Regions from separate parts of the Paraburkholderia sp. BL23I1N1 genome, predicted to be linked through region 1. Evidence: riboswitches for the same ligand, from Rfam matches in the RefSeq annotation. Region 1 holds a riboswitch; each other region holds the start of a gene.
What was found. A riboswitch is a leader RNA that binds a small molecule or an ion and turns the genes downstream of it on or off. The one in region 1 is predicted to bind cobalamin.

Region 1 (7,465 bases):
ACGGTCGTGCGCTTCGACAGGCCATATTCCGCGCCCATCACGTATTCACTCGAATGGTTCGCCGAGTGGTTGCGGTCCTTCAGATAGTAGAAGCCGGACGTGACCTTGAGGAACGGGGTGAACTGATAGCCGAGACCACCCGAAATCATTTCGTAGTCCGCGAGGTTCGTGTTCGACGGATTCTTGCCGATCCCGTACGACGCCGACGCCGACGCCGATACGCCGCGGAACGTGTACTTCGCGCCGAAATAATAGAAGCGATTGTTGTCGAGCCCGGTCGGCGCGGCCGTCGCAAGGTTCGTGTCGTGAGCGTTGTAGTAGACGGCGGACAGATTGAGGCCGTAGTTCGAATATCTGAGCACCGCCGATTCGCGCGTGCCGCCCTGAATCTGGCCCGGCACGCCGCCCGGTGCGTACTCGAGTGCAACCGACGCGCCGTAGAACTTCGGCGACGGATAGACGAGCGCGTTGCTGTCGTACAGCGCACCGATCGGCACGTTCGTGTTGGTCCCGGGCCAGCCCGCCACCTGGTTCAGACCGAGCCATGCGGTCAGAATGCTGTCAACCGCCTGGGCCCTGCACGCCCGGCTTTGAACGCCGCCTCGTGTTTGCCTCTGATGACTTCGTGCATTACGATCCATGGGGACCGGTCCTTGGAATGAGACGGGTGTTTGCCTGGTAACAACCATCCTATCAATCCCTGGATCAGCCCCCTCCCTTTCTCTTCAAGCACTTACCCGCGTCTTCTCCTCCATGCAGGCTTAAGTAAGTGCCATTCCTTCTAGAACGTGTACGCCAACTTGCCGAACGCCGTGCGGCCTGGCGTGTTGTAACCGTACGCGGTGACATACTGCCGGTTAAAGAGATTCGACAGACTCGCGGACACGGTGAGATGCGAGTTGACCTTATAGGCGGCGCGCAGATCGACCCTTGTGTACGACGGCAGATAGGTCGCGTTGAACTGGTCGTCGAAGGTCGAGCCTCCGTAAAGCAGCGAGACCCCGGTGCTGAGGGCGTGAAGGTGGAACTCGTCCCACATGTGATCGACGCTCAGGCTGACCGTCTGGCGCGGACGGCGCGGAAGCCACGTCTGGTCGGTGACGTCCTGCGGATTCAGCAGGCCCACCGCGAGATTGACAGGTGTCGATTTGCCGACGGTGCCTTTGTACGACAGATCGATACCCTGGATGTGGGCCCGCCCGATGTTCACGGGCAACTTGGTCGCAGCGTTGAAAGAGATGAGGTCATGGACCCTGGTGTCATAAACCGCGGCCGTGAAGGTGCCGAAAGACGTCGAGGCGTCCAGCGCGGCCTCAACCGTGTCGCTGCGCTCGGGTAACAGGTTCGGGTTCGAGTAGCCAGGATAGTACAGATCGTTGAACGTCGGCAGGCGGAATGCGTTGCCATACGAGAGTCGCGCCGTATACACCGGCGTGATGGCATAGGCCACGGCGACATTGCCTGTATTGACCGACTGGCCCTGAACAATCTCGTGGCGGCTCGCCAGGAACACCGTCAGTGCACCGAGCGTGGCTGACTGATGAAGTGAGACAGACGAATCGTTGCGTGCCGGCACGCCCTGAGGGATATCGACCGGCAGGAACGCTAGCTCACGGCTAAAGTCGTATGCGAGCTTCGTCTCCCCAGACAGCGGCAGACCGAACAGTGTCAGCCCGCGTTCCTGATGCGTTAGCGAGGTCGAGGTGCTGAAGCGCGTCGAGTCGATCTCATCGGTCGGGATAGTCGGATCGTTCGCGTAGACGAACTGGCGGTCCGTGGCGTAGCCCACCGACTGGTCAAACTGGGTGGACGGCGTAATGTCCAGATGAAACGCGAGGCCTGTTGTCAGCTGATGATCGAGCTGCCGGTCGGCACCACCTGCATTGTCGTAAGACAGATCGGACTTGTGGTACAGGGCGAACGTGGAGAGCGACCAATTGTCGTGCGTATAGCCGAGACGCGCATCCAGATCCTGGGCATGGTACGGGTTCCGGCCATCCTCGTGGCCATAGGCGTACGGCTGGGTCGCATCGATCCCCGCGGTGTTGTAGTCGTGCAAACCGAGCGAGTAGGTCAGTCCGGACAGTGCCGAGAGCGGACCTGTGGACGGGATACTGCCCGACGTGCGGATTTGTGTATCGAAGGTCTTGTTCGAGCCGCCGCCTACGGAGACCGTGGTCTGGTTCGGCTGATTGGACGCATGGTTGGTGAACAGCTGCACGACGCCGCCCATCGCATCCGCACCGAACGACGCGGCCGCCGGGCCTGAGATGACTTCGACGCGGTCGAACGCGGAGGTCGGCAGATCTGCCCACTCGGCCACCCCGGTGGTCACGGAACCGACCCGGATACCGTCGATAAACACGGCGACCTGATTACCCGATGAGCCCCGAATGCTGACCGAGGCGGTGGACCCTGGGCCGCCGTTTTGCGAAACGGTGACACCGGGTAGCGTGGCGAGGGCTTGCGTGATACTCGGGTCGGCTGGTGACAGGCGTTCGAGGTCGGTGCGCGTCAGGACCTGAGTCGTGGCGTAGCGTTGGTCGAACGATTGCGGCAGGTGTTGGGTGTCGCCCGTGACGAGAATATTCGGCAGCGTGGTTTCGGCCGGAACCTGCTCCGACTGCGGCAACGACGCGTCGTCTGCGGCGTGTGCAACCTGCCACGCCGAGACGGTCAGGGCAGAGGTGATGATGAAATGACGGAACTTCATGATTGAACGGCAGATCCTGAGGCTGGGGCTGTCGTTGCAACGGGCGACCGCATAGGCGGTGCTTGCACATCGGGACACCCCGCCCCGGTATGGCTGCGCAGACCTCGGTTTGATGGCAGGTCTCCTGGCTCGCGGGTCAACGTCACGTGCCGACCTTCCCGGGGATCCAGTGGTCATGAGTGGCACAGACTCGCCGCTTACAGTTGCGGGGGCAGCCGCAGACTCGGAGCATGACTGCTCGTACTGCGTTCCCTTTTGATCCCGGTGACGGGAACCATCAGCGCGAAGCGTACCGATGCGTAGTGGCTGCCGTCAACCACTACGATGTTAGACCTGTGATGCTTCAGACCCTTGTTCCGCGAGCCTTTGTCGCAAAGTTCCGGCGGCTGACACCATGTTGGTCAACGCGGCTTCGGTCTCGGCCCAGCCGCGGGTTTTCAGGCCGCAGTCGGGATTGACCCACAGTCGTTCAGCGGGAATGACCTCGCATGCCCGTTCGAGCAATCGCTGCATTGCTTCGACGCTCGGGACACGCGACGAATGCGTGTCGTATACGCCGGGTCCGATTCCGTTCGGATAGGCGAACTCGCCGAAACCGTCGAGCAGTTCCATCGATGAGCGCGATGTCTCGATTGTGATGACGTCCGCATCCAGCGCGGCGATCGACGGCAGAATGTCGTTGAACTCCGAGTAACACATATGGGTGTGAATCTGCGTGGCGTCGGAGACACCGCCCGCCGCAATCCGGAATGCCCGGGTCGCCCAATCGAGGTAAGCGGACCAGTCCGTCTTACGCAGTGGCAGCCCTTCACGGAATGCCGGCTCATCGATCTGGATGATGCGGATACCGGCTTTTTCGAGGTCCACGACTTCGTCGCGAATGACCAGAGCCAATTGGAGTGCGGTAGTCGAGCGCGGCTGGTCGTCACGAACAAATGACCACTCGAGCATGGTTACCGGCCCGGTCAGCACGCCTTTCACCAGCCTATTGGTCAAAGACTGCGCGTGACAGGCCGCATCCACAATCATGGGCTCGGGCCGGTAGATGTCGCCGTAAATAATCGGCGGCTTGACGCACTGCGAACCATAATTCTGAACCCACCCGCTTTCGGTGAGCGCGCATCCCCAGAGTTTGTCCGCAAAAAACTCGACCATGTCGTTGCGTTCGACTTCGCCGTGCACCAGTACGTCGAGTCCGAGTTCTTCCTGTCTTCGAACGACGGTCGCCGTTTCGGCGCGCATACGCTCCAGGTATTCAAGTGCGCGTATCTCACCCCGCCGATAGGCGGCACGAGCTTGCCGTATCGCCGGCGTCTGCGGGAATGAACCGATTGTCGTGGTGGGCAGAAGCGGCAGCTTGAGCGAGTGATGCTGCACACGACTTCGGTCGGTGAACGGACTCTTACGGCTGGCCATCGTGTCGGTGATTGCGGCGACACGTCGCTGGACCAATACATTGAATACCGCGCCTGAGCTGCTGCGCGAGTCGAGTGCAGTATCTGCCGCTGCGAGCGCTGACTCGGCCGCTGCCGGATCGTGGAGCGCGAGCGCAATCGTGCTGAGTTCATCAAGTTTTTCGGTTGCGAAGGCAAGCCACGACCGGAGTTCGGCATCAAGCCGCTTTTCGGAAGCGAGCGTGACTGGCACGTGGACAAGCGAGCAGGACGGTGCGATCCAAAGCCGTTCGCCGCGTTCCGCATGAAGGCTCGCTAGTGAACCCGCAATGGCACCCAGATCGGCGCGCCAGACGTTGCGTCCATCGACGACGCCGGCAGATAGGACCTTGTCCGCCGGAAGCGCAGAACGCCACGCCTCCAGCTGTTGCGGAGCCCTGACCAGATCGATATGCACACCGTGAACAGGCAGTTTTGCGACGGCCGGTGCGTGATCGGCGGCGGTGTCGAAATAGGTTGCCAGCAGCACCTTGACGCCCGAATCGCCCAGCACGTTATACACGGCGGAAAACGCCTCGAGCCAATCCGCTTCGAGATCGACACAGAGCGCCGGCTCGTCCAGTTGGACCCATTCGATACCTCGCGCTTTTAGCGTGTCGAGAATGCGCAGGTAGCGGATGACCAGCTTTGGCACCAGCGTTAGCCGGTCAAAGCCTGCAACACGGCTTTTGGATAGCCACAAATAGGTGATAGGTCCAATCAACACCGGCTTGACCGCATGATCCAGTGCGAGCGCCTCGTCGATTTCCTCGAAGAACCAGTCGACGCCGCCATTGAACGTGGTGTCGGGACCGAGTTCCGGCACAAGGTAGTGATAGTTGGTATCGAACCACTTGGTCATTTCCATGGCCGGCTGCGCCTTGTTGCCCCGCGCCAGTTCGTGATACTGGGCGAGCGACAGGGTCGCCGGCTGGAAACCGAATCGCTCAGGTAACGCGCCGAGCAGGGCGGTCAGGTTCAGCATCGGGTCGTACCACGCAAAATCGCCGACTGCGACGAAATCCAGCTTCGCAGCACGCTGCAATTCCCAGTGACGGGCGCGCAGTTCCTTTCCGACCCCACGCAAATAGGCATCGTCGGATTCTCCACGCCAGAAAGATTCCTGCGCGAACTTGAGTTCGCGATGCGCGCCGATGCGCGGAAAACCGGAGATGTGAGTGCGGGCCATGCGGAATCCTTGAGTGAATGCCGCGTAGTGTGCGAGTCACGGTATGATTCATCAAGCGACATGTTTTCATCATCATATGAGCCACATTCATATCAGGATCTTTCCCCCTTCTCTGTATTGTCATGGCCATTGCGGGCGGTGCCATGCTTGAACTGCGTCATCTTCGTTCGCTCATTGCGATCTCCGAATCCGACAAGCTGGTGACCGCCGCCGAGCGGGTCAATCTCAGCCAGTCCGCGCTGTCGCATCAGATCCGCGATATGGAGGCTCACTACGAGGTGTCCCTCTTCGAGCGTACGCGTCAAGGCCTGCGTTTTACGGCTGCTGGCGAGCGGCTACTTGCCCTGGCACGGGAAACAGTGGCTGCGGTTGCCACAGCCGAGCGTGATCTCGTTCGCCTGAAGGGGGACGTGCGGGGCGAACTGCGAATCGTGCTGGAATGCCACACGTGCTTTGACTGGCTGATGCCGGTCATGGATGAATTTCGCCGACGCTGGCCGGAAGTCGAAGTCGATCTGGTCGCCGGGTTCCATGCCGACCCGATGAAACTGCTGAATGAGGGCAAAGCAGACGTGGTCATTGGCTCAAAGCCTGCCACCCGGCGTAATCTGCACATTGCGCCGCTGTTCCGGTTCGAGATACAGGTCGTGATCGCCAACGAACATCGGTTGCGCAACAAGCGGCGCATCGGTCCCGATGACCTGCAAGGCGAAACGCTGATCACCTACCCCGTGCCGGAATCGCGTATCGACCTGATTCGCGAAGTGCTGGAACCGGCGGGGATCAAACTCGAACGGCGAACCGCCGAACTGACCATCGCGATCATGCAACTGGTGGCGAGCCGCCGCGGCATTGCAGCACTGCCGAACTGGGGTGTGAAGAATTACGTCGACCACGACTACGTGCTCGCGAAGCGCGTCGGTGCCGGGGGATTGTGGAGCGAACTCTATGCCGTCGCACCCAAAGGCATTGCAGGGCGGCCGTACTTCGACGATTTTGTGAAGATCGTTCGGGACATCTGCGCGGCCCAGTTGGACAGCATCGAACTGATAGCCGGCAATCCGTGAGTGGTTGCATGTTCCCACCCAGCATGAATTGACATTCGCTGCGGGAGTGCTCGATCGGGACTCCTGTTGCATTAGCCAGGAGTTGACGCGATGAAAAAGATCCTGATCATCGGAATTGGGGCGGGTAATCCGGACTACGTGACGGTTCAGGCGATCAACGCGCTCAACCAGGTCGACGTATTCTTCGTGATGGACAAGGGCGTCGCGAAGGAGAAACTGGTCGCGCTGCGTAAGCAGATCATCGAGCGGTTTATCAGCGGCGACCGTTATCGGATCGTCGAGGCGACCAGCCCTGAACGCCGACGCGACGACTCGGACTACAAATCGACGGTCGACGAACTGAACCGCGACAAGCAACTCATATTCGAACGCCTGATTGCAGACGAGATGAGCGACGGCGAAGTCGGCGCTTTTCTGGTGTGGGGCGATCCTTCGCTTTACGACAGCACGATCCGCATCATCGAGGCCATCGCGAGCGGTGGCAGGCACGCGTTCGACTATGAGGTGATACCCGGGATCAGCAGCGTTCAGGCGCTTGCTGCGCGACACAGGATCCCGCTGAACCTGATTGGCCGGTCGATTGAAATCACCAACGGTCGCGCAATCGCCGAAGGGTTTCCGAATAATGTTGATAGTGTCGTCGTGATGCTGGACTCGCAAGATGCTTACAGGCACCTCGCGGATGAAGACCTGGACATCTACTGGGGCGCGTACGTGGGAACGCCCGACGAAATTCTCATTTCGGGAAAGCTGCGCGACGTCATGGACGATATTGAACGCGTGAGGGCAGAGGCGCGCCGCACCCACGGCTGGATGATGGACACGTATCTGCTGTGTCGGCGCGAAAGCGAATGACATGTCGCCGATAGACCGCCTGGTAGGGCGGATCGTCGATCAGTTCTGGATGAAGGACCTTGACGGGATGAACTGGAAGATGACACACGGCGCTGGTCCGGTTTGAACCAGCGCCGCACGCACCAGGCAGGTGGCACGTGCGCCTTAGGCGGAAGCGCGCAGCGTCCTGGCAGCTGCCACCATGTTGGTCAGTGCCGGAATGACTTCT
Region 2 (7,465 bases), 1.3 Mb from region 1:
AACGATCTCGCGGGCGACGACATCTGCTTCGCGCTGAGCTGGTCGGGCGACGTGTCGATGGCGAGCCATCGCGCGCGTGAAGCCAACAAAAGTTACGAGGTCAAATACTTCATTCCTCAAGGCGGCGCGCCGGTCTGGTTCGACATGATGGCGATCCCGAAAGATGCGCCGCATCCAGAAGCCGCGCTCGACTGGATCAACTACATCGAGCGCCCCGAAGTTCATGCGGGGATCACCAACGCGGTGTTCTATCCGAATGCGGATGCCGCCGCGCGCAAATTCGTGCGGCCGGAAATTCTCAACGATCCGACCGTGTATCCGCCGGAGTCCGTGCTGAAAACGCTGTTTCTGCTCAAGCCGCTGCCGGCGCAGATCAAGCGCCTGGAAGGCAGGCTATGGGCGCAGTTGAAGACAGGCGGATAACCGAAAGGCGGCTGCGGTTCAGCCGCCTTTCGCGTATAGCGTCGACTCCGCGAACCCTTCGGCGGCGAGCACCTGTCCGACAAGAATCAGCGCCGTCCGCTCGATGTGAGTCGTCTGCACTTTGCCGACGATGTCGTCGAGCGTACCCGTGATCTTTTCTTCGTCCGGCCAGCTCGCCCGATAGATCACCGCGATCGGACACTCACCGCCGTAATGCGGCCGCAATTCATCCACAATGCGCGCGAGATGGCGCACACCGAGGTGTATCGCCATCGTCGCGCGATGTCTTGCCAGGTCGGCGAGTTGCTCGCCTTCCGGCATCGTTGTTTTGCTTGCGAAGCGCGTGAGGATCAGCGTCTGCGAAATATTGGGCAACGTGAGTTCACAACCGAGCGTTGCCGCGCAGGCTGCAGTCGCCGTCACGCCGGGCACGATTTCGTAAGGAATGCCGAGTTCGCGAAGTCGGCGAATCTGCTCGCCGATCGCACCATACAACGACGGATCGCCGGAATGCACGCGCGCCACGTCCTGGCCCTTCTCGTGTGCGGACTTGAGTAACGCGACGATCTGATCGAGGTCGAGATCGGCCGTATTCACGACCTGCTCCGCGTGATGCCCCTCCAGCACAGCGGCCGGCACCAGCGAACCGGCGTACAGGATCACGGGGCAGCCGCGCACGAGGCGCTGCCCTTTCACTGTGATCAGTTCCGGGTCGCCGGGACCCGCGCCGATAAAAAACACCGTCATTCACGACTCCATGATTCGTTCGGCAGGCATGTCATGCATGCATGCATGCATGCATGCACGCGCCATTTAACTTGAAACTCGCAGTGCTTCCAGCAAGTCGGCCACGTTCGCAAACTCGCGATCGACCGCGGGCAACTCGGGGCGCCGCAGCATCACGACCGGCAAGCCGCGTTCGCGCGCGACTTCGAGTTTCGCTTCGGTGGCGCTGCCGCCGCTGTTCTTGCTGACGAGGACATCGAACGCTTCCGCGCTGAACAGCATTCGCTCGCCTTCAAGCGTAAACGGGCCGCGTGCCGCCAGAATCCGCGCGCGTGGATTGGTTTCATGCGCGTCGAGGCAGCGCACCGTCCAGAACTGCTGCGGCGGAATGTCGTCGAGATGCGCAAGCGGTTCGCGTCCGAGCGTGAAGAGCGGCCGACTGAACGGAGCGAGCGCGGCCGTAAGTTCGGCCCAATCGCCGACCATGCGCCAGTCGTCGCCGGCTTGCGGCTGCCAGCCTGCGCGGCGCAGCGCCCAGCACGGCACGCCCGCCTCCCCAGTCGCTTTGGCGGCATTGGCGCTGATCTGCGCGGCGTACGGATGCGTTGCGTCGACCACGAGGCCGATACGTTCGTCCGCGATGTAACGCGCCATGCCTTCACAACCACCGAAGCCGCCCACACGCACGCCGCACGATAGATCGTCCGGCACCTTGCCGAGGCCCGCGAGACTGTACACGTGCCCGGGGCCGAGTTGTCTTGCGATCCGCAAAGCGTCGCCGGTGCCGCCGAGTAGCAGGACCCGCGTCATTTCGCGGCTCCGATCAGATTGCCCTGGCGATCGATCGCGAACATTTCGACCGCGACCTGCGGCGGCACGATATCCCGTGCGACAGCAAGCGCATGCCGGCAGACGATATCGCCGAGCGGCACCTGTTGCGCGTGCGCCAACGCGACGGCCTGCTGACTCGTATTGGCGGCGAGGATCGCCGCCTGCAACGCGTCGTCTGCGCCATGCGCGGCGGCCCATGTGGCAAGCCGTTCCAGATCGATGCTCGAATTGCGGCTATGCAGATCGAGGTGCCCGGCTGCCAGCTTGCTGAGTTTGCCGAAGCCGCCGCACACGCTCAGCCGCTCGACCGGTGCGCGCTTCATATGCTTGAGCACCGCGCCGACGAAGTCGCCCATTTCGATCAGCGCGATATCCGGCAGACCGTAGTGCGCGCGCATCGCGTCTTCGCTTGCATTGCCGGTGCAGGCTGCGAGATGGAGGTAACCGTTCGCGCGCGCGACGTCGATGCCCTGATGAATCGACGCGATATAGGCCGAGCACGAAAACGGCCGCACGATGCCCGTGGTGCCGAGAATCGACAAGCCGCCGAGAATACCGAGGCGTGGATTCATTGTTTTCAATGCGAGCGCTTCGCCGCCTTCCACACCGATCGCCACTTCGAAACCGCCGCTGTATCCATGCTCCGCCGCGAGCTCGCTCAAATGCTCGGTCATCATCTTGCGCGGCATGGGATTGATCGCGGGTTCGCCGACCGGCAGCGTGAGGCCCGCGCGCGTCACGGTGCCGACGCCCGGTCCTGCACGGAATTGCACACGGGCTTCGGCGATCAAGCGCACGCGGGCGAATACGATTGCGCCGTGCGTTACGTCGGGGTCGTCGCCAGCATCTTTCACCGTGCCGGCTTCTGCGCCGTCGGCGGTCAGGCGGCAGAACACCAGCGGCATGGGTACATGCTGGCACTTCGGCAACACGATCTCCGCGACCTCGCTAACGATACCCGCGAGCAACAGACGCGCGGCTGCGAGCGACGTCGCGGTGGCGCAACTGCCGGTCGTGTAGCCGCTACGCAGCGGGACGGGTTGTTCGGGCGTTTCGTCGCGCATTACGGTTGGGGGGAGTCGGCTGGGGTAGATATGGCGCGCTTGGTGAGCTCCAGCAGCGTAATCGGCAACGCCTGACGCCACGTATCGAAGCCGCCGAGCGGCTGCGCCTCGGCCAGCGCGATGCGGGTCAACGTGCCGCCGTGCTGCTCCCGCCACGCCGCGAGCGCCGCCTCGCCTTGCAAGGTCACCGCGTTGGCGACCAGTCTCCCGTCGTCGCGCAGGCGCGCCCAGCAGGCGTCGAGCACGCCCGGCGCCGTGACGCCACCGCCGATGAACACGGCATCCGGCGCCGTCAATCCTTCCAGCGCCTCGGGCGCGCGGCCGGCCACCAGCTGCAAACCCGGTACGCCCAACGCATCGCGATTGTGTTCGATGAACCGCTGCCGCTCCGCGTGCCCTTCGATCGCGATCGCGCGGCAAGTCGGATGCGCGCGCATCCATTCGATGCCGATCGAGCCGCTGCCCGCGCCCACATCCCAAAGCAGTTCGCCAGGCGTCGGCGCGAGGCGCGCCAGCGTGATCGCGCGGACGTCGCGTTTGGTCAACTGACCGTCGTGGCGAAAGGCGTCGTCGGGCAAGCCGGTAGTCAGCGGCAGACGCGGAGCGCCCTCCGTGGCACGGCATTCAAGCGCAATCAGGTTCAGCGCCGCCACCTCGCCCGCGGACCATTGGTCAGCACGGCCGTCGATACACCGCTCCAGATCGCCGCCCAAATGTTCCAGCACGGTCATCCGGGTCGCGCCGAAAGCGCGCGCATTCAGCAGTTCGGCCAACGCGGCGGGAGTGCGCCCATCGGCGCTCAGCACGAAGACGCGCGCGCCGTCGTGCAAATGCGCATTCAGCGTCGGCAACGGCCGTCCTACCAGCGAAACCGCGGCGACATCCTGCAACGGCCAGCCAAGCCGCGCGGCTGCCAACGACAACGACGACGGCGCGGGCAGCACCCGCAACTCGCCTGCCGGCAACTGCCGCGCCAGCGTCGCGCCGACACCGAACAGCATCGGGTCACCGCTCGCCAGCACACAGACGGACCCGTTCCGCTCCGCCAGCAAAGGCGCGAGATCGAACGGCCTCGGCCATGCCGCCCGGCGCGCGGCGAGACGTGCGGGCAGCATCGCCAGATGCCGTTCACCGCCGTACACCACCGACGCCTCCAGCAAAGCACGCCGCGCGGGCTTCCCCAAGCCGGCGAAGCCGTCATCGCCTATGCCTACCACGGTCAGCCACGCCGGCATGCATCCATCCTCATTCTGTATCTTCAAATAATGCGCTGTGCCACGCCGATCAAAGCGTCCAGCCTCGTTGTGCTGTTCGAAAAAAGGCATAATACAGCCGCCGGTGCCCTTCGGGGCCGAAGAGGGAACACAGTGCCACTGTGGCTGCCCCCGCAACTGTATGCAGCGAGTCCGCCTGCGCTCCGCGCCACTGGTTCGACCGGGAAGGCCGCGGCGGACGCTGACCTGCCAGCCAGGAGACCTGCCGGCCAGACTGTTCGTGCCAGCCTACATCGGGCGGGGTGTACCGATGCCGCAGCAATGCCCGCCTGGGCGGCGCTCGGGCCGTCGCGCGACCCTCAACCCGGTGTCCGTCTTGAATCAAGCTTCGCCCTCCACGGTTTTGCCCGACGCGGCCCTCGCGCTGCGGCCCTCGGCATGTCCGGGGTTGCTGCGCATCGTCGCCGCGCGCGATGGCGGGATCTGCCGGATCAAATTGCCTGGCGGCGAGCTGAGCGCGGCGCAAGCTGGCGTGATCGCCGACGTCAGCGAGCGGCATGCGGCCGGCGTGATCGAACTCACGAATCGCGCGAATCTGCAGGTGCGTGGCGTGCGCGGCGGGCATGAAACGGCGTTGATCGCGGCGCTGATCGAGGCGGGTCTTGGACCCGTTCCGGCGACGCGTGCAGCGGATGCTTCAAAAACACCATCGCCGGCCACACAAACAGCGCCTAGCCCGCTATCAGCGACCGCTGCGGACGATGTGCGCAATCTGATGACGAGCCCGACTGCCGGGCGCGATCCATTTGCGCTCATCGACACAAGGCCGCTCAGCATCGACCTGCTCACCCTGCTACAAACCGAAGCGCGTTTCGCGGCACTATCGCCCAAATTCGCGCTATTGCTCGACGGCGGCGAGCGCCTGGCCAGGCTCGATCATCCGCATGATGTCTGGCTGGCGGCGACGCAAGCGCGAGACGGTGCGCGATTTGTGTTTGGTCTGGCGGGTTGTCCGCCTGGGGTGGCAAGCGCGAACGCGGATGCGGATACCGATGCGTTCCGGCATGCCGAATACGCCGACTCGCATGACTCCACCGAGCGTCCTCGCACGGATAGCACCGGCGCCCTCGCAGCCGTGCTGCCATCGCAAGTCGCCGTCCTTGTTCGCGCGCTCTTGCACACGTTCCTGGATCTGGCCGCCGCCGATGCCACGCGCATGCGTCATCTGCTTGCCACGCATTCCGTCGACGCACTTTTGCAGCACGCTCAGACGTATGCCGATTTCCCGCTATCACGCGACACGTCGCTCGCAAGCTGGCAACGCGGCACGCCTGCCGACGCCACGTTACGACTCGGCGCACACGCTCAACGCGTAGTGGGCATGCTGCACGTAGGCGGCCAACCGCCGCTCGGACGCCTCGACGCCGCAAGCTTGCGCGGCCTCGCCGCACTCGCGCAACAGCGAGGCAATGGCACGCTGCGCATGACGCCCTGGCAAAGCGTATTGCTGCCCGATATCGCCGCCAATGACGCGCCCGCCGTGCTCGCCGAAATGAACGCACTGGGCCTTGCCTGCGATCCCGCGCAGCCCATAACACACCTGATCGCCTGCGCCGGCTCCACAGGCTGCGCAAAAGGCCTCGCCGATACCAAAGCCGACGCACTGCTTCTAGCCGAGCGCTTGCCCGACGGCATCGACGTCCATCTGAGCGGCTGTCCGCGCTCATGCGCCGCCGCACATTGCGCGCCCTACACGCTGCTGGCTGCGGCGCCCGGCATCTACGACCTTTATCGACCCGACGGCCAGCCGGATTTCGGCTCGTGCGTCGCGCGCCAACTCACGATCGACCAGGCCGCCGACCTGCTCGGCCAATTGGCACACTCGGCACACCCGGCCCGGAGCCCTTTAGATGCTTGATTACATTCGCGACGGTCAGGAGATCTATCGCCAATCCTTCGCGACGATACGCGCGGAGGCCGATCTCTCGCGCATCCCCGCCGACCTCGAGAAACTCGCGGTGCGCGTGATCCACGCCTGCGGCATGGTCGACGTTATTGAAGACCTTCAGTTTTCCGCGGGCGCAGGTGCTGCGGGCCGCACAGCGCTGGCACAAGGCGCGCCGATTCTGTGCGACGCCGGCATGGTGGCGCAAGGCATCACGCGCGCGCGGCTGCCCGCGAACAACGAGGTGATCTGCACGCTCACGCATGAGGACGTGCCCGGGCTCGCGCGCGAACTCGGCAATACACGCTCGGCGGCCGCGCTTGAATTGTGGCGGCCGCATCTGGCCGGCAGCGTCGTCGTGATCGGCAACGCGCCGACCGCCCTCTTTCATCTGCTCGACATGCTCGATGCCGGCGCGCCGAGGCCCGCATTGATACTCGGTTTTCCGGTCGGTTTTGTCGGCGCGGCCGAATCGAAAGCGATGCTTGCCGAAGACAGCCGCGGTGTGCCCTACGTCGTAGTTCACGGTCGACGCGGCGGCAGCGCGATGGCCGCCGCCGCGGTGAATGCGCTGGCGACGGAGGTCGAGTAAATGACCGTGCGAGGACGTTTGTTCGGACTGGGCGTCGGCCCCGGCGACCCTGAACTCATCACACTGAAAGCGCTGCGATTGTTGAAAGCGGCACCCGTGGTCGCGTATTTCGTCGCAAAGGGTAAAAAGGGCAACGCCTTCAGCATCATCGAGGCGCATCTGCATGACACGCAACAGCATCTGCCGCTCGTTTATCCCGTCACGACCGAAGCGCTCGAACCGCCGCTTTCGTATGAAGCGATCATTGCCGATTTCTATGACACCGCGGCGCAGGTCGTCGCCGGCCATCTCGACGCGGGCCGCGATGTCGCGGTGATTTGCGAAGGCGATCCGTTTTTCTACGGCTCGTATATGTATTTGCACGACCGCCTCGCGCCACATTTCGAGGCCGAAGTCGTGCCCGGCGTGTGCTCGATGCTCGGCGGCGCAGCGGTGCTCGGTGCTCCGCTGGTGTATCGCAATCAGAGTTTGTCGGTGCTCTCCGGCGTCTTGCCCGAGGACGAATTGCGCCGTCGTCTCGCGGATGCGGACGCGGCGGTCATCATGAAACTCGGCCGCAATTTCGATAAAGTGCGGCGCGTGCTCGGCGAACTGGGGCTCGCGCATCGTGCGCTTTACGTCGAACGCGCGACCATGGGCAATCAGCGCATCGTGCCGCTCGCCGAAGTCG
Region 3 (7,465 bases), 770 kb from region 1:
TTTCGTAGTATTGACGCACGTCTTCGAGGACATAGTCGATCGCGGCCGGCGCTTCGCCGCCGAGTTTGCGCATCGCGCGGCGCAGATCGAGCGCGTTGAAGGCGATGCGCAAATCGCGAAAACTTTCGATCGACGGATGGCGATGGTCGTCCGTCGCGGCAAGGCGCGGGATCAACTGCATCAGCCGGTCGAGCATGCGCGCGGCGAGATTGCGCGGGTCTTCGATGGTTCGTGTGGACGCGGTCAGCGCCACGTCGGCCCAGCTCGAACGCAACAGCCGGGAGGCAGCGAGTTCAGCGCCGAACGGCCGCGTCGCGCGGGTCCACAAATACGCATAGAGCAAGCCTGCGAGGCCGGCGAGATTGCTGTTCAGGAAGATCAGGAAGTCGGCCGAGTAGGCGTCCTGAATGCTGATGAAGGTGGCGGTATTCACGGCCACGAGCACGGTCACCATATTGAACTGCGGACGCGGGATCAGCGTGCCGACCAGAATGAACGGCGCGGCGAACAGAACGACGAGCATCGGGAAATCATGCACATGCGGCAGCACGGCGAACAGATAGATGCCGGCGGCCACCACGCTGACCGCCGTGGCGATGAAGAACTTGAACACCAGGGGCGCGGGTTCGTCGAGCGCCGCGAAGAAGCAGCAGGCGACCGCCGCCAGCGTCACCGCACTGGCGCCGTCCGCCCAGCCCGAGCTGATCCACAGACTGCACGCGAGGACGACCGCGGCGCCTGCTGAAACCGCCGAAAACAGCATGATGCCGCGGTCGAAAAACCGCTCGGTGCCGCCCAGCCGCCAATGGCGAAACCGCGGCCGCCACGAACCTTCTTCGCGCGTGATGATGATGCGCAGCGACCGGCAGTCCTGCCAGACGTCGATCACCTGTTTCATACGCCACAGCGCGTTCGAAAGCAGCGCGACGTCCCAGGCCGCCAGCGCGGCCGGCGGCGGCTGCATGGCGGCGATGCGCTCGCGTAACGCGTTGGCTTCCGGGTCGGGGTGATAGCCCTCGCTGACTGCGGGAAGCGGCGCATTGAACCACTTGATGACGTCGTTGAGCAACGCTTCGAGACCCTCTGGCCAGGTCTGGCGACCGCTGTTGTAGAGGGCGACCAGCGGATCGGCCAGCGCAGACATCATCGGCAGCAGCAGCTGCATGCGCCCGCGCAGCTCGTGGGTACGTGCCAGGATGTCCGGCCGGGTGTGGTCGTAGGCAAGCTGGCTCAGCAGCAGTTCCAGACCGTTGATCGTGGTCGCGATCCGCTGGCGAGCCCCCGAGATCGCCGCGCCCGCGATGCGGCCTGACAGTGTTTCGCTCGCATAGAACGCGGCATCGCGAAACCACGCGTCGGTCCGCTCGATGATGGTGGGCGCGAGTCGGCTAGGAAACAGTGAACTACCGACGATGCTCGCGCACACGATGCCTAGCAAGATCTCTTCGGTGCGGCTGATCGCGAGATCGAACACGCCGCCTGGATTGGTGACCGAGGGCAGGGCGATGATCGGCATGGTGTAGGCCGCCAGCATGAACACGTAGCTGCGCGCGGTGCGGTCGGCCACCGCCAGATACAGCAGCGCGCCGGTCCACAGCGCGACGACCACGCTGAACAGATAGGGCGATTCGACGAACGGCGGCACCAGCAGCACTGCGGCCGACGCGCCGAGCGCGGTGCCGAGCGCACGATAAAGCGCCTTGGAGCGGGTCGCGCCAACAAACGGATTCGATACGATGTAGACGGTGGCCATCGCCCAATACGGGCGCGGCAGCTCGAGCGAAAGACCGATGTAGAGCGCGATCATCGCCGCGGCAAACGTCTTGACGGAGAACAACCAGTCGCGGATGGAGGGATAGACCATAAGCGCTTACTCGGCATCCCCGGCGTTGTGCGGCGCAGGTGCTTCGGCCGTGAACGCGGCCAGCACCCGCAGGGTCGCTTCGAGATCGCTGCGCGAGATGCCTTTCAAAGCTTGCGCCCGCAACGTATTGAGCTCTCCTTCCATTTTCGCGGTGACGGCGCGGCCTTCGTCGGTGAGTACGACGGTCTTGGCGCGCCGGTCTTCGGGATCTTCGTCGCGGCGCATCAGGCCGGCCGCGCACAGTTGATCGAGCAGCCGCACGAGTGAGGGCCCTTCAATACCGATGTGATCGGCCAGCGTGACCTGCCGCACCGCTTCGCCAATCCGGCTGGCGGTGAGTAGCGGCGTGGCGCACGCTTCGGAGACGTTAAAGGCCGCGAGTACGCCATGGCTCGTGCGCCGCCATTTTCTGGCGGCGACGACCAGGGTGCTGCTGACGGTGCGGCGCAAGGCATCGAGATTCGACATGGCCGGTATTGTATTTCGAAAATATTCGTTAGCAAACTATTGAATTGTGAGTTTTGTGCGGATGGGCTTTGCAGCAGCCTGCCGCTGCAATGTGACAACATCGATGTTGAACAACGCGTGACGCTTGGCCTTCGCCGCCGGTTTTGAGCTTCGATGCTCTTCAACGACGGATTCGGCAATGCGCCGCGTTCAAGATAGAGCACCGTGATCAGGAGCGGCCTGCATGACATTCAATCTTTCACGACGTTTGGCGATGGGGTGCGCGGTAGCCGGTGCCGCTATGTTGGCATTGCTAGCGCAATCGGCATTCGCGGTGCATACCCACGATGCCCACGAGTCTCATCTGAAACCGGTGGCGACGATCTCGGATATACGGTTCGCGATCGACACGCCGCAAGGGCAAGCTGAATTCCCGCTGTATCTCTCGAAGGATTGGAACGTCGCGCAACCGCAGGTGACGCGTGCGGTGATCGTGATTCACGGCAAATTGCGCAACGCGGACGTGTACTTCCGCACTGCGCAGAATGCACGCGACGCCGCTCACGTGGACCCCGACAGCACGCTCCTGATCGCGCCACAGTTCCTCGCCACGCTCGACACACGCGAGCATCACGAACCGGCCGATCTGCTGCGCTGGAAGGGCGACGCGTGGATGGGCGGCGAAGCGGCGCGGGCACCGCTGCCCATCAGTTCATACGAAGTGCTGGACGCGATTGTTACGCGCCTCGCGGATCGCAAGCAGTTTCCGAATCTGCAGCACGTTGTGTTCGCGGGACATTCGGGCGGCGGACAGGTAGTGCAGCGTTACGCTGTGGCGGCGCGCAACATCGACGTGCTGACTAGTGAAGGCATCGACGTGCGCTACGTGGTGGCGAGCCCGTTGACGTATGCGTATTTCGATGCGCAACGGCCGAATGCGCAAGGCGTGGCGGCGCCGTTCGACGCCGCGCAATGCGTTGGCTTCAATCAATGGAAATACGGCATGGACAATCGGCCTTTGTACCTCGACGACCGCTCGCCCGCGCAACTCGAAGCGACGTATGTGTCGCGACGGATCGACAACCTGGTCGGTGGCGCGGACGACGATCCGCAGCAAAGCGCCCTCGATAGAACCTGTGCTGCCGAAGCGCAGGGTCCGCAGCGCGACGCGCGTGCGGAAGCGTATTACCGGTATATCCAGGCGCGTCATCCGGAAGGGCTGAAGCAGAGCTTTCATATCGTGCCGGGTGTGGGCCATGACGGCGCGCGCATGCTGACGTCGGTCTGTGCGCTGTCGGCGATATTTGACACCCGGGGATGTGAGCAATGAGTGAGGCGTTGTTGGTCGGGTGCGGCAGACATCGCGGCCGCCGTTACCGTGACGCCGGCCACCATGTCCAGCCGCGTTGCGAGCGTCGCAACTCGACCACCGAGAGTGGTGCGATCTCGATGCGCGGAAACACGGCCGGCAACGCTCCGAGTGCATGAACAATGGCGGCCCTGATTACCGGCGCGTGCGTGGCGGCGACGATATTTTGCGTTGTACGAGTTGGCACGCCGCTCAACGTATCGAGCCACTGTCCTATCCGCTTCACGAGTCGAGTGAATGACTCGCCGCCATGCGCGGCAGCGTCGGGATCGTGCGTCCATGCGGCGAGGTCTTGCGGCGCTTCGACGGCGAGATCGGCGAGGCGGCGGCCATGCCATCGACCGTAGTCCATATCTGCCAGCTCCTCGTGGACGGTTGCAACGAGGCCCAAGGCCGACGCCGTCTCACGTGCGCAAACCGCAGGGCTGACGAAAGCCGCCGCGTCGTCCGGAATCGACAGACGCGCACGCGCGGCGCCTGCTTCGGCGAGGCCGCGTGCGTCGAGCGGATCGTCGGCGGGGAAGCGTGCCGCCCGCATCGCCGCGGTCGATGCGTGGCTGATCAGTAACAGCCGTGTGTCCATTCAGTTGATTCCATCATAAAGGCCGGACTGAAGCAGGAGGCGTGCGACCATGCTTTGCCTTGCCGGGAGGCAAAGTTTAGCGCGTAGAATAGCGACACTGCGAAGCACGGAAGCCGGTGAGAGCCCGGCGCGGTCGCGCCACTGTAATCGGTATTTACAAGCCGAAAGCCAGACCTGAGCTTTGCACCATCCCTCTTCAATCGACTATCGGGGCGCGTTACCCCCAGGAGATGTCCATTATGTCCAACGCTGTTTTCGATTCCGCGACTCAGCCTGTCGCCCAACCCACGCCGATTCCGCTGCGTGAACTGCTGCCCTGGATCGTGTTCGGCGGTTTGCTGCTGTTGCTCGCGATTTATTTCGTGGGTGCCGAAGAAGGCGCCACGTCTCTGGTGCCTGGCATGTATGTGCACGAATTCGTGCACGACGGCCGCCATCTGCTCGGCTTTCCCTGCCACTAACGGAGTCGAACATGGTTGGTAAATTGTTGGTACGCGGGATGCTTGCAGGCATCGCCGCGGGGTTGCTCACGTTCGGCTTCGCCAAATTGGTGGGCGAACCGCAGGTTGATCAGGCGATCTCTTTCGAGGAAAAGGCCGATGCCGCCAAAGGCGACGCGCCCGAACCCGAACTGGTGAGCCGCGGCACGCAAGCGGGCTTGGGATTGTTGACGGGCGTCGTGACGTATGGCGCCGCGTTCGGTGGGCTGTTCTCATTGGTGTTCGCGTTTGCGTACGGCCGCGTCGGCGCATTGAGTGCGCGCGCCTTGTCCGCATGGCTGGCGCTTGGCGCGTTTATCACGCTGGTGATCGTTCCAAACATCAAATATCCGGCGAATCCACCCTCGGTGGGCGACCCGGAGACGATCGGGATGCGGACCGGCTTATTCTTCCTGATGATCGCAATCTCAATCGCTGCGATGGTGTTCTCCCTGAAGGTGCGGCGCCGCGCTGCATTGAAACTGGGTGCGTGGAATGGCTCGATCGTGGCCGGTGTGCTGTTTGTCGTGATCATTGCGGCCGTGCAACTGTCGATGCCCGTGATCAACGAAGTGCCGGCGGCCTTCCCGGCGGTACTGTTGTGGAAGTTCCGCGTTGCCGCGATCGGGATGCAGGTGATTATGTGGACGACCATTGGGCTGCTGTTTGGCGCTATGGTTGAGCGGAGCAAACTGATGGCTTCCGCGGAACGTGGTGTGGCGAAGTCTGCTTATCTTTGATGTGAGAGGTGAGGCGGCGTAGGTTGCCGCGAAGCCTTTTACTTTTTGGCGCGTGAGGCGTGACCGTTCATGCGGTCACGCCGACGTGCAGCGCAACAGAAACCAAATACATCAAGTACTTGGCGTGCTTGCCAGAATGTTATCCACAGGCTTGCGAACAAAAACTGGGGATAACTTTGCGGCCGCCGTTCGGACGGCTAGCCGGTGAGGTTTGGCCCGGTTTTTGACGGGGCTGATTTTTGAAATCGCACTTGGTATTGCGATTAATCTCGTAGCGCTTTCTTGCGCTACTCATCTCCCTTTCGGGCGACGCTCTACGCGGCCCTTCTCTTCCCTTCCAATCTGCCTTGGTTTGGGTGCCAGCGTCCAATTACTTCACGTACGGGTATCCAGCGTCTGACGTTCCAGTTTTTTTCACTGCGATGCGTTGATGACTGACGAGCTCTTTCGTAAATCCCTACGGACTGCGTAAGGGGCGTGACAGTAACGTTTGTACAGACACAGGGAAAATGTAATTTTAGGAATTGTCGGATAGCGACGATGGAATGCTCCTTATAGGGTGCTTGGGCTTCAAACAAGTACAACCAATAAGGATGACTATGAAAAACAAAAGAATCAATGAGGGACCGGCGGGCATGGCGGCCCGCCTGCTGGCCGCATTCATGCTGCTTATGGTCGCGTTCGGTGCAAACGCGGCCGAATACATGCAATGCATGCAGACGTATCAGAAGTCCCTCGGGATTCCCGGCACTCCGACCTGCGCTGTCCAGGTCGCAGGAACATCGCCTATGTCGACGGGTGCTGACGACCCGTATGGCCCAATGAATTACTACAACTGTCCTAATGCATCGAATTGGATAGCGGACTATTGCCGTGGCGTCCCGGTTCCGCCTCAGTCTGACGACTCTTGCCCGGTGGCGGACCCGGTGTTGCCAGCAAAGGGCATCGTCACGCTTTCCGAGGCTGATTTTGCCAGCGGCGATACGCTTCCACTCGTCTTTAAACGCACCTATCTTTCGAAGCCCTATGACGCCACGCAGACAACGATGGGGCACAACTGGGTCAACAACTGGCAGCGAAGGCTTGATCTGCTTGGTGCCAACGCGAGCGAGCCGCACATTGTTGCTTATCGAGGTGACCAACAAGTTCTGAATTTCAAGTGGATTGGCGGAGCTTGGGTCGTGCCAGGACATCGCGAGCTCTCCCTGACGAAAGCTGGCGGCGGGTACTTCCACCTGAGGGACGAACTGCTTGGTACGACGGAAGCCTACTCGGATGCCACTGGCAAGTTCTATTCCGAAACAACCCGTACGGGTGTGATCCGCAAGGTCATATATGACGGTAGGCAGCGGCCGTCAACTATCGCCGAGTGGCCAACCGATAACGTAATACAGGCAACGGCGACCTCAATCAGGTTGGAATACGACAGTAACGACCGTGTCGTTACCCTGGTCGATCCTTTGGGAATGCCCACATCCTATGCTTACGATGGAAAGGGCAATCTTGCTTCGGTAACTGCACCATATGGCTACGTTCGTCAGTTTTTGTACGAAGATGCCCGCTTCCCCAACGCATTGACGGGCGTAAAAAATGAATCCGGCTCGCGGACTGCAACGTGGACATGCGATGCCAGCGGACGTGCAGTTTCGGTCACCCATCCCGACACGACGCGTAATGTCTCATTCAGCTAAGGTCGCGGCGTGACGACGCTCAACGACATGTCCGGCACGACCACGTACAGCTTGGATGTCGTCGACACGTTGCGTCCTCGTTCAATTGCTACGCCAGGCGGCACGGTTTCGCGGACGTGGGATGCAGCAGGGAATCTGAAGCAGCGGCAGACGCCCGATGGAAGTGTCCAGTACACCTGGGATAGCGCCAACCGGCCAACGAAGGCAATTGCAACAGTTGCTGGGAATAAGACGGTAACGACGATTGAGTACACCGATGCTAGTTCGTTGCGTCCGCATTTCGTCGCAACGC
Region 4 (7,465 bases), 1.7 Mb from region 1:
CGAGGTGTGCAGCGCGCCTTTGATGAATTGCACGACGCCGAGGCGCATGCCGTGTCCAAGCACGCGCACGGCCATGCCGAAGGCGGCGGTGGTCTTGCCTTTACCGGTGCCGGTGTTGACGATCAGCAGGCCTTTTTCGACGGTGGCGCTAGCCTGTTTTTTCTCGTGGCCTTCGCGCCGGCGTTCGGTCATGCGTTGATGCGATTCGGGATCGGTCTTCATGAAGGGTCCTGTTCTTGAGGGGCGTGGTTTGTCTGTGCGCGGACGGGCTGGGCGGTGGTCGAGGCTATCGCTACCGTGATGCCGTCGTGGATCGTTTTGCGTACGAGCAGCCGCGCGTCGGCGGCGTTGGGCGCAATCGATCCTTGAGCTGAGGCGACTAATGCAACCGGTGCATGCGCCCCAAGACGCGCGCTGGTCGGATCAGATCTTTCGGCCGCCGCGGCGAGCAACGCGCAAGGCTCGCAGACACCGTCGATGCCGAGATGCTCGCGTGCGGCTGCCGACGGATCGTCCACGGAAATCGCCGCAATCTGCGCGCGGCTGAACAGCTTAAGCGGTAGCGCGTGACGTGCGCAGAATTCGAGCAGGCCGGCTTCGTGCGCTTTGGTTTCGATCGAGGCAATCGCGCCGATTTCATCAAATGCGTGTGAGCCGAGCGCGGCACGCACAGCGGTTTCTATCTGCTCGGCCGAGCTATGCAAGCGACAACCGATGCCGACGGCGAGTGTTTTCATTGCGTGTCCAGCGCGCCGACCGCACCAGTTTTCACAGCATCCCGCGCCAAAGCCAGCGACGCCACGCCACCGATCACCACGATCGCCGGCGAGCCGAGTCCGGCGCGCGAGACCGCATTCGCGAACTCGCCGAGTTGCGCAAGCGCATGCCGTTGCTCGGGACGCGTGGCCGATTCGATCGCCGCACACGGTGTGTCGGCGCTCATGCCGGCGGCGAGCAACGCACCGGCGATATCGTTCAGCCGACGCATGCCCATGTAAATCACTAGCGTCATGCGTGTGGCAACGAGCGCGGCCCAGTCCGGTTCGCCGCTGCCGGCGCCGTGTCCGGTGACGAACACCACGCCTTGCGCGTAATCGCGATGCGTCACGGGAATACCGATTGCCGCGGGCGCCGCAATCCCGGCGGTGATGCCGTTGATCACCTCCACGCTAATGCCCGCTGCACGCAGCGCCTGCTGTTCTTCGCCACCACGGCCGAACACGAACGGATCGCCGCCTTTCAAACGCGCGACGCTGCGCCCGGCCTTGGCGTGCTCGAGCATCTGCGCGACGATGCCGTCCTGCGGCGTCGACGGATGCCCGCCACGTTTGCCGACGTACACGACCTGCGCATCGGCGCGCGCGAACTGCAGCACGTCGGGGTTCACCAGATCGTCGACCAGCACCACATCGGCTTGCGCGAGAGCGCGCGTTGCCTTGAGCGTCATCAGTTCGACATCGCCGGGGCCAGCGCCGATCAGCCAGGCGCGGCTCATCGCGGCGTGCACGGCGCGCGCCATGTCGTGACAAGCGGGAGCGGGTGAGGCGCGAGGAGGCTGGGGGCGGCGGATATTGAGGTCATGCGGCGCTACGGATTATTTGTCAGACAGTGGCATCAAAAACGCATGCGCGATGCGAAAGCACCGCGGGTCGCTTACCGTTGCAGGGACAGCACAGGTCGAGCGCGGCGAGCGCAGCCTGTTTCCCGTTTAACTGCACATGCGAGCGCATAGGTGGGCGCCAAATGCGCGCATACGATAGCACAGGGCAGGCCGCGCCGGCACTGCGGAAAGGCCCTGCCGCGCCCCGCGTTTCCTTGACGGCACAGGGCGCTCGGCCTAAACTCGCACGCACTTTGGTGCTCGTGTGCGCGCTCGTGCGCATGCAGTTAAACGGGAAACAGGGGGCCCACCTGCAACGGACCGGGCCAACCTGTGCTGCCCCCGCAACGGTAAGCGAAAAGCGGTGTCGGGTTGATTGCCTGGCGCCGCGGAGCCGGCTTCGATGTCCACGCGCAAGGCCGCGTCGGCATATAACCACTGGGCGAGAAACCACTCGTCCGGGAAGGGGAAGCGGCGCTTTCGCCAGCCCGGATACCGGCCAGACTACGAAGAACGACCTCCGCGGGGATGCGGTGGCGCGTTCATGACCTCATTCCCGTTTTCTGTTTTTCTGTTGCTTTGGCAACGCCGTTATTCGTCCCCGTGTGTGGTTTTTGTCGTGACCTGGTCGTTGCTTGGCGCATGCGCCTCGTTGCCCCGGCCTATAGAGACAAACGAGACAAACGCGCGGACGCGTCGGTGTGCATGTGCAACTCCTACGGATGGACCTCACGATGCAAACTCAAATGCGCAAGATCCCCGTCACCATCGTCACGGGCTTTCTCGGCAGCGGCAAGACCACCCTGCTGCGGCACATTCTTCAGCATGCGGGCGGCAAGCGCATCGCGGTGATCGTCAACGAGTTCGGCGAACTCGGCATCGACGGGGAAATCCTCAAGGGCTGCGGCATCGGCTGCGATGAAAACGGCGTCGAAACTGAAGGCCAACTGTATGAACTCGCGAACGGCTGTCTGTGCTGCACCGTGCAGGAAGAGTTTTTCCCGGTGATGGAAAAGTTGGTTGAGCGCCGCGAGCAGATCGATCACGTGCTGATCGAAACCTCCGGTCTCGCGTTGCCGAAGCCGCTGGTACAGGCGTTCAACTGGCCGCAGATCAAAAACAGCTTTACCGTCGACGCAGTCGTCACCGTGGTTGACGGCCCGGCTGCGGCGAGCGGCCAGTTCGCCGACAATCCGGTCGCCGTGGATGCGCAGCGCAAGGCCGATCCGAATCTCGATCACGAATCGCCGCTGCACGAATTGTTCGAAGATCAATTATCGGCAGCCGATCTGGTGATTCTGAACAAGACGGATTTGCTCGACGAATCGCATCAAGCGGCTGTCGAAGCCGTCATCCGCGAAGAAATTCCGCCTCAAGTGAAGATCGTGCGCGCGCAGATGGGCCAGCTCGATCTGCATACGTTGCTGGGTCTCGAAGCGGCTTCTGAAGAAACGATCCACTTGCGCCACGATCACCACGGTTCGGCTGAGGATGCCGATCACCATCACGACGAATTCGATTCGGTCGTGGTGCACGCGAATGTTGCGTCGCGCGAGGCTGTGATCGCAGCGTTGCAAGGGCTTGTCGAAACGAACACGATTTACCGCGTCAAAGGTTTCGCGGCGTTGCCGGGCGCGGCGATGCGTCTGGTGATCCAGGGCGTGGGCCGACGTTTCGATAGTTACTTCGACCGGCGCTGGCAGGCGGGCGAAGCTGGCGAAGGGCAGCAAAGCCGCTTCGTCCTGATCGGCGAGGACATCGACCAGGCCGCGCTGCAACACGCATTCGACGCCGCCTTGGGCGCCGTGGCGAACGCCCAGCCGCAACAGGCGTAAACGGTCATGCATCTGCTGCGCACCACGCCGGGCGGTTTTGTCGACGATACGCAAGGCGTGATCCGTATTGATCAGCGGCCCGCCGATATCGTGGTGCTCAGTTCCGCCGATACCACGCTGTCGCTGCTCGCGAGCGTGTTTCCTCGTCTGGGCGAGGGGTTTCCGAGCGTGCGGCTCGCGAACGTCACGTATTTGCGGCAGCCGGCCTCGGTCGATTTCTACGTCGAAGACGTGTTGCAGCATGCGCGTGTCGTGGTGGTCGATCATCTCGGCGGTGAGGCGTACTGGCCGTACGGAATCGAACAGGTGGTCGCCCTCGCCGAACGCAAGCAGCAGACGCTCGCGATGTTCTCCGGCGATCTGCAGGAAGATCCGAACCTGCTCGCGCGCAGTACCGCGGACGCCGATCTGTGTCATCAGCTATGGCGCTATCTGCGTGAAGGCGGCCCGAAGAATGCCGAGGCGTTTCTGCGCTGCATCGCGTACCGCTCGCTTGGCTGGGGGCGCGAGCCTGCGCCGCCGCGCGCACTGCCTGCCGCCACGCTCTACCATCCCGAACGCGATACGCCGACGGTGGCCGACTGGCAGGCGCGCTGGCGTCGGGGCGCGCCGGTCGCTGCAATTCTGTTCTACAAGGCGCATCTGCAAGCGGCTAATACAGTCGTGTTCGACGCCCTTATCGATGCGCTCGAAGCACAAGGGCTAAATCCGCTGCCGATCGCGATTACCTCGCTGAAAGACGCGATGAGCCGCGACGTTGTGCAACAGTTATGCGCGCAGCACGACGTCGCGCTGGTGCTGAATACAACCGCATTCGCTGCGTTCGCCATCGACGATCCCGAACCGCTCGCGCTCGCCGGCGACGCACCGGTGATGCAGGTGATCCTGAGCGGCGGCAATCGCGAAGATTGGGTCAAGGACAATCAAGGCCTCAACTCGCGCGACATCGCCATGCATATCGCGCTGCCTGAAGTGGACGGACGCATCATCACGCGGGCGATCAGCTTCAAGGGCCTCGCCTATCGCTGCCCGCACACCGAAGTCGATGTGGTCCGCTATCAACCGGACCTCGAACGCGTCGGTTTTCTGGCCGAACTGAGCCGCCGCTGGTGCCGCCTGCGCACGCTCGACAACACGCAGAAGAAACTCGCGCTGATCCTCGCCAACTATCCGATGAGCGAAGGGCGGATCGGCAATGGCGTGGGGCTCGATACGCCGGCATCGGTGGTCGGCATTCTGTCCATGCTGCGCGATGGGGGTTACCGGTTAGGCGATTTGGCCGCCGATGGCGACGCGCTGTTGAAGAAACTGACCGAAGGCGTGACCAATGATCCGGTTGTACGTGACTTGCGGCCGGCGTTGCAAAGCCTCGCACTCGACGACTATCTCGTGTATTTCAACGCGTTGCCCGCGGAAGCCCGCCATGCGCTGAACGGACGCTGGGGTTCGCCCGAGCAGGATCCGACGTTGCGGCGCGGCCGCTTCATGATCGCGGGGTGGCGCTGCGGCCAGGTGTTCGTCGGTATTCAGCCTTCGCGCTCGCGCGAGCAGGGCGATTACGCGAGCTATCACGACGCTGAACTCGTGCCGCCTCATGCGTATCTGGCGTTCTATTTCTGGCTGCGTCATCAATTCGGCATCGACGCGGTCGTACATGTTGGCAAGCACGGCAATCTCGAATGGCTGCCGGGCAAGAGCGTCGCGTTGAGCGATGCCTGCTGGCCCGATCTGATTCTGGGGCCGATGCCGCATCTGTATCCGTTCATCGTCAACGATCCGGGCGAGGGCAGTCAGGCGAAGCGCCGCGCGCAGGCTGTAATCATCGATCACCTGATGCCGCCGCTCACGCGCGCCGAAACGTACGGGCCGTTGCAGGACCTCGAACGCCAGGTCGACGAATACTATGAAGCGCTGATGGTCGATCCGCGCCGCTCGAAGCTGTTGAGGCGCACCATTCTTGCGGCGATCGTCGAACATAAGCTGCATCACGAGCTCAGTTTCACGGAACCGAACGGCCAGGACGATGAAGACGCGCTGCTGACGCGCGTCGATGCCTGGCTGTGCGAGTTGAAGGAGGCGCAGATTCGCGATGGGTTGCACACGTTTGGGCAATCGCCCGCCGGAGTGCAGCGGCGCGATACGTTGCTGGCTTTGGGACGCTTTCCGGTCGGCGATGGCCAGGGCGGCAAGGCCGGTTTGATCGATGCGTTGGCGCGCGATTTGCAAATGGATCATCTGTTCGACCCGCTGTCGGTGGATTGGTCGGCGGCGTGGGAGGGTCCTCGTCCTGACGTGTTGCAGCAGGTGAGCGACGCGCCGTGGCGACACTGTGGCGATACACGCGAGCGTTTGGAGCTGCTGGCGGCCGAGATGTTGCGTGGCGTGTGTGGTGATGAAACATCCGACACGGCGCCCGCGAGCGGGGCGTTGCCCCAGGCCGAACGTGTGATCGAACGCCTGCGTAACGACGTCTTGCCGCGGCTCGACGCTTGCGGTCCGCAGGAAATGCTGAACCTGAAGCGCGGCCTCGAAGGGCGGTTCGTGCCGCCGGGTCCGAGCGGTTCGCCTTCGCGTGGACGGCCCGACGTGCTGCCCACCGGCCGCAACTTCTATTCGGTCGATACGCGCGCCATTCCGACGCAAGCGGCGTGGTCGCTCGGTTTGAAATCCGCGCAGCAATTGATCGAACGGCATTTGCAGGAAAAAGGCGACTATCCGCGCGCAATCGGGCTCTCGGTATGGGGCACCGCAACCATGCGCACCGGCGGCGACGACGTCGCCCAGGCACTCGCTTTACTCGGCGTGCGGCCGAAGTGGGCGCCTGGCAGTCATCGCGTCACCGACTTCGAGATCATGCCGATCGAGGTATTCGACCGGCCCCGCATCGACGTCACGTTGCGCGTGTCCGGCTTTTTCCGCGATGCCTTCGCGAACGTGATGCATCTGTTCGATGCTGCCGTGCAGGCGGTGGCCGAACTCGACGAGCCCGAAGACCTGAACCCGATCCGCGCACGCGTGCTGCGCGAACGCGACGCGCTGATTGCGCGCGGCATGGACGCCACCGAGGCACGCAAGCGCGCCGGATGGCGCGTGTTCAGTGCGCGACCCGGCGCGTATGGCGCGGGCTTACAGGACATGATCGACTCGCAGCAGTGGCAAACCGACGCCGATCTCGCGAACGCCTATCAGGCGTGGGGCGGATACGCGTACGCGCAGAAAAGCGCCGGCGAAGAAGCGCGCCATGCATTCGGCACGCGTCTCGCCGCGATGGACGTCGTGCTGCAGAACCAGGACAACCGCGAGCACGACCTGCTCGATTCGAACGACTATTACCAGTTCCAGGGCGGCATGGCCGCGGCAGTGCGGCACCTGGCGGGCGATCAGCCTCAGATCTATCACGCCGATCACAGCAACCCGGCCGCGCCGCGCGTGCGTACGCTGCATGAAGAGATCGCGCGTGTGATCCGCTCGCGGGTGGTCAATCCGAAATGGCTCGACGGCGTGAAGCGTCACGGCTACAAAGGCGCCGCCGAAATCGCCGCGACGGTCGACTATCTCTACGGCTACGATGCAACCGCGCGCATGATCGCCGATCATCAATATGCGCTTGTCACCGATGCTTATCTGAACGACGCCGATACGCGCGAGTTCTTGCAGCGGCACAATCCGCACGCCATGCATTCGATCTGCGAGCGTCTGCTCGAAGCGATGCAGCGCGGATTGTGGCAGGCGCCCGGCGACTATCGCGCGCAAGTTGAACAGCATCTGCTTGCGAGCGAGCAGCAGATCGAAGGAATGCAAACATGAACGCTGCGACCCAACGGCCCGTTTTTCCCTTTGCTGCGCTGATCGGCCAGACGCCGTTGCAGCAGGCGTTATTGCTGGCCGCGATCGATCCGGGTCTGGGCGGCGTGCTGGTGAGCGGGCCGCGCGGCACGGCGAAATCGACCGCGGCGCGCGCGCTCGCCGAGTTGCTGCCGGAAGGGCAACTGGTGAATTTGCCGCTCGGCGCGAGTGAAGACCGTTTGAT

Region 2: another riboswitch for cobalamin. It lies ahead of B0G76_RS25285 (oxidoreductase); the one in region 1 lies ahead of B0G76_RS18950 (TonB-dependent receptor domain-containing protein).
Region 3: another riboswitch for cobalamin. It lies ahead of B0G76_RS15330 (CbtB domain-containing protein); the one in region 1 lies ahead of B0G76_RS18950 (TonB-dependent receptor domain-containing protein).
Region 4: another riboswitch for cobalamin. It lies ahead of cobW (cobalamin biosynthesis protein CobW); the one in region 1 lies ahead of B0G76_RS18950 (TonB-dependent receptor domain-containing protein).

What each region holds. Positions count from the first base shown of each region.
Region 1 covers NZ_RAPV01000001.1:4,064,160-4,071,624, forward strand. Annotated here, with positions in the region: partial or broken gene B0G76_RS18945 (porin) at 1-575, opposite strand, end outside; gene B0G76_RS18950 (TonB-dependent receptor domain-containing protein) at 782-2,713, opposite strand; cobalamin riboswitch at 2,810-3,007, opposite strand; gene metE (5-methyltetrahydropteroyltriglutamate--homocysteine S-methyltransferase) at 3,041-5,335, opposite strand; gene B0G76_RS18960 (LysR family transcriptional regulator) at 5,479-6,402, shown strand; gene cobF (precorrin-6A synthase (deacetylating)) at 6,493-7,257, shown strand; gene metE (5-methyltetrahydropteroyltriglutamate--homocysteine S-methyltransferase) at 7,402-7,465, opposite strand, start outside.
Region 2 covers NZ_RAPV01000001.1:5,412,246-5,419,710, reverse strand. Annotated here, with positions in the region: gene B0G76_RS25310 (polyamine ABC transporter substrate-binding protein) at 1-423, shown strand, start outside; gene cobM (precorrin-4 C(11)-methyltransferase) at 442-1,170, opposite strand; gene B0G76_RS25300 (cobalt-precorrin-6A reductase) at 1,237-1,959, opposite strand; gene B0G76_RS25295 (cobalt-precorrin-5B (C(1))-methyltransferase) at 1,956-3,044, opposite strand; gene cbiE (precorrin-6y C5,15-methyltransferase (decarboxylating) subunit CbiE) at 3,044-4,279, opposite strand; cobalamin riboswitch at 4,364-4,543, shown strand; gene B0G76_RS25285 (oxidoreductase) at 4,626-6,176, shown strand; gene B0G76_RS25280 (precorrin-8X methylmutase) at 6,169-6,795, shown strand; gene B0G76_RS25275 (precorrin-2 C(20)-methyltransferase) at 6,796-7,465, shown strand, end outside.
Region 3 covers NZ_RAPV01000001.1:3,291,048-3,298,512, reverse strand. Annotated here, with positions in the region: gene B0G76_RS15350 (FUSC family protein) at 1-1,864, opposite strand, end outside; gene B0G76_RS15345 (MarR family winged helix-turn-helix transcriptional regulator) at 1,871-2,332, opposite strand; gene B0G76_RS15340 (alpha/beta hydrolase) at 2,556-3,641, shown strand; gene B0G76_RS15335 (histidine phosphatase family protein) at 3,685-4,263, opposite strand; cobalamin riboswitch at 4,321-4,460, shown strand; gene B0G76_RS15330 (CbtB domain-containing protein) at 4,503-4,724, shown strand; gene B0G76_RS15325 (CbtA family protein) at 4,736-5,482, shown strand; gene B0G76_RS43800 (RHS repeat domain-containing protein) at 6,082-7,173, shown strand; gene B0G76_RS43795 (hypothetical protein) at 7,183-7,465, shown strand, end outside.
Region 4 covers NZ_RAPV01000001.1:5,730,603-5,738,067, reverse strand. Annotated here, with positions in the region: gene cobO (cob(I)yrinic acid a,c-diamide adenosyltransferase) at 1-222, opposite strand, end outside; gene B0G76_RS26835 (cobalamin biosynthesis protein) at 219-737, opposite strand; gene cobA (uroporphyrinogen-III C-methyltransferase) at 734-1,495, opposite strand; cobalamin riboswitch at 1,839-2,119, shown strand; gene cobW (cobalamin biosynthesis protein CobW) at 2,335-3,435, shown strand; gene cobN (cobaltochelatase subunit CobN) at 3,442-7,242, shown strand; gene B0G76_RS26815 (ATP-binding protein) at 7,239-7,465, shown strand, end outside.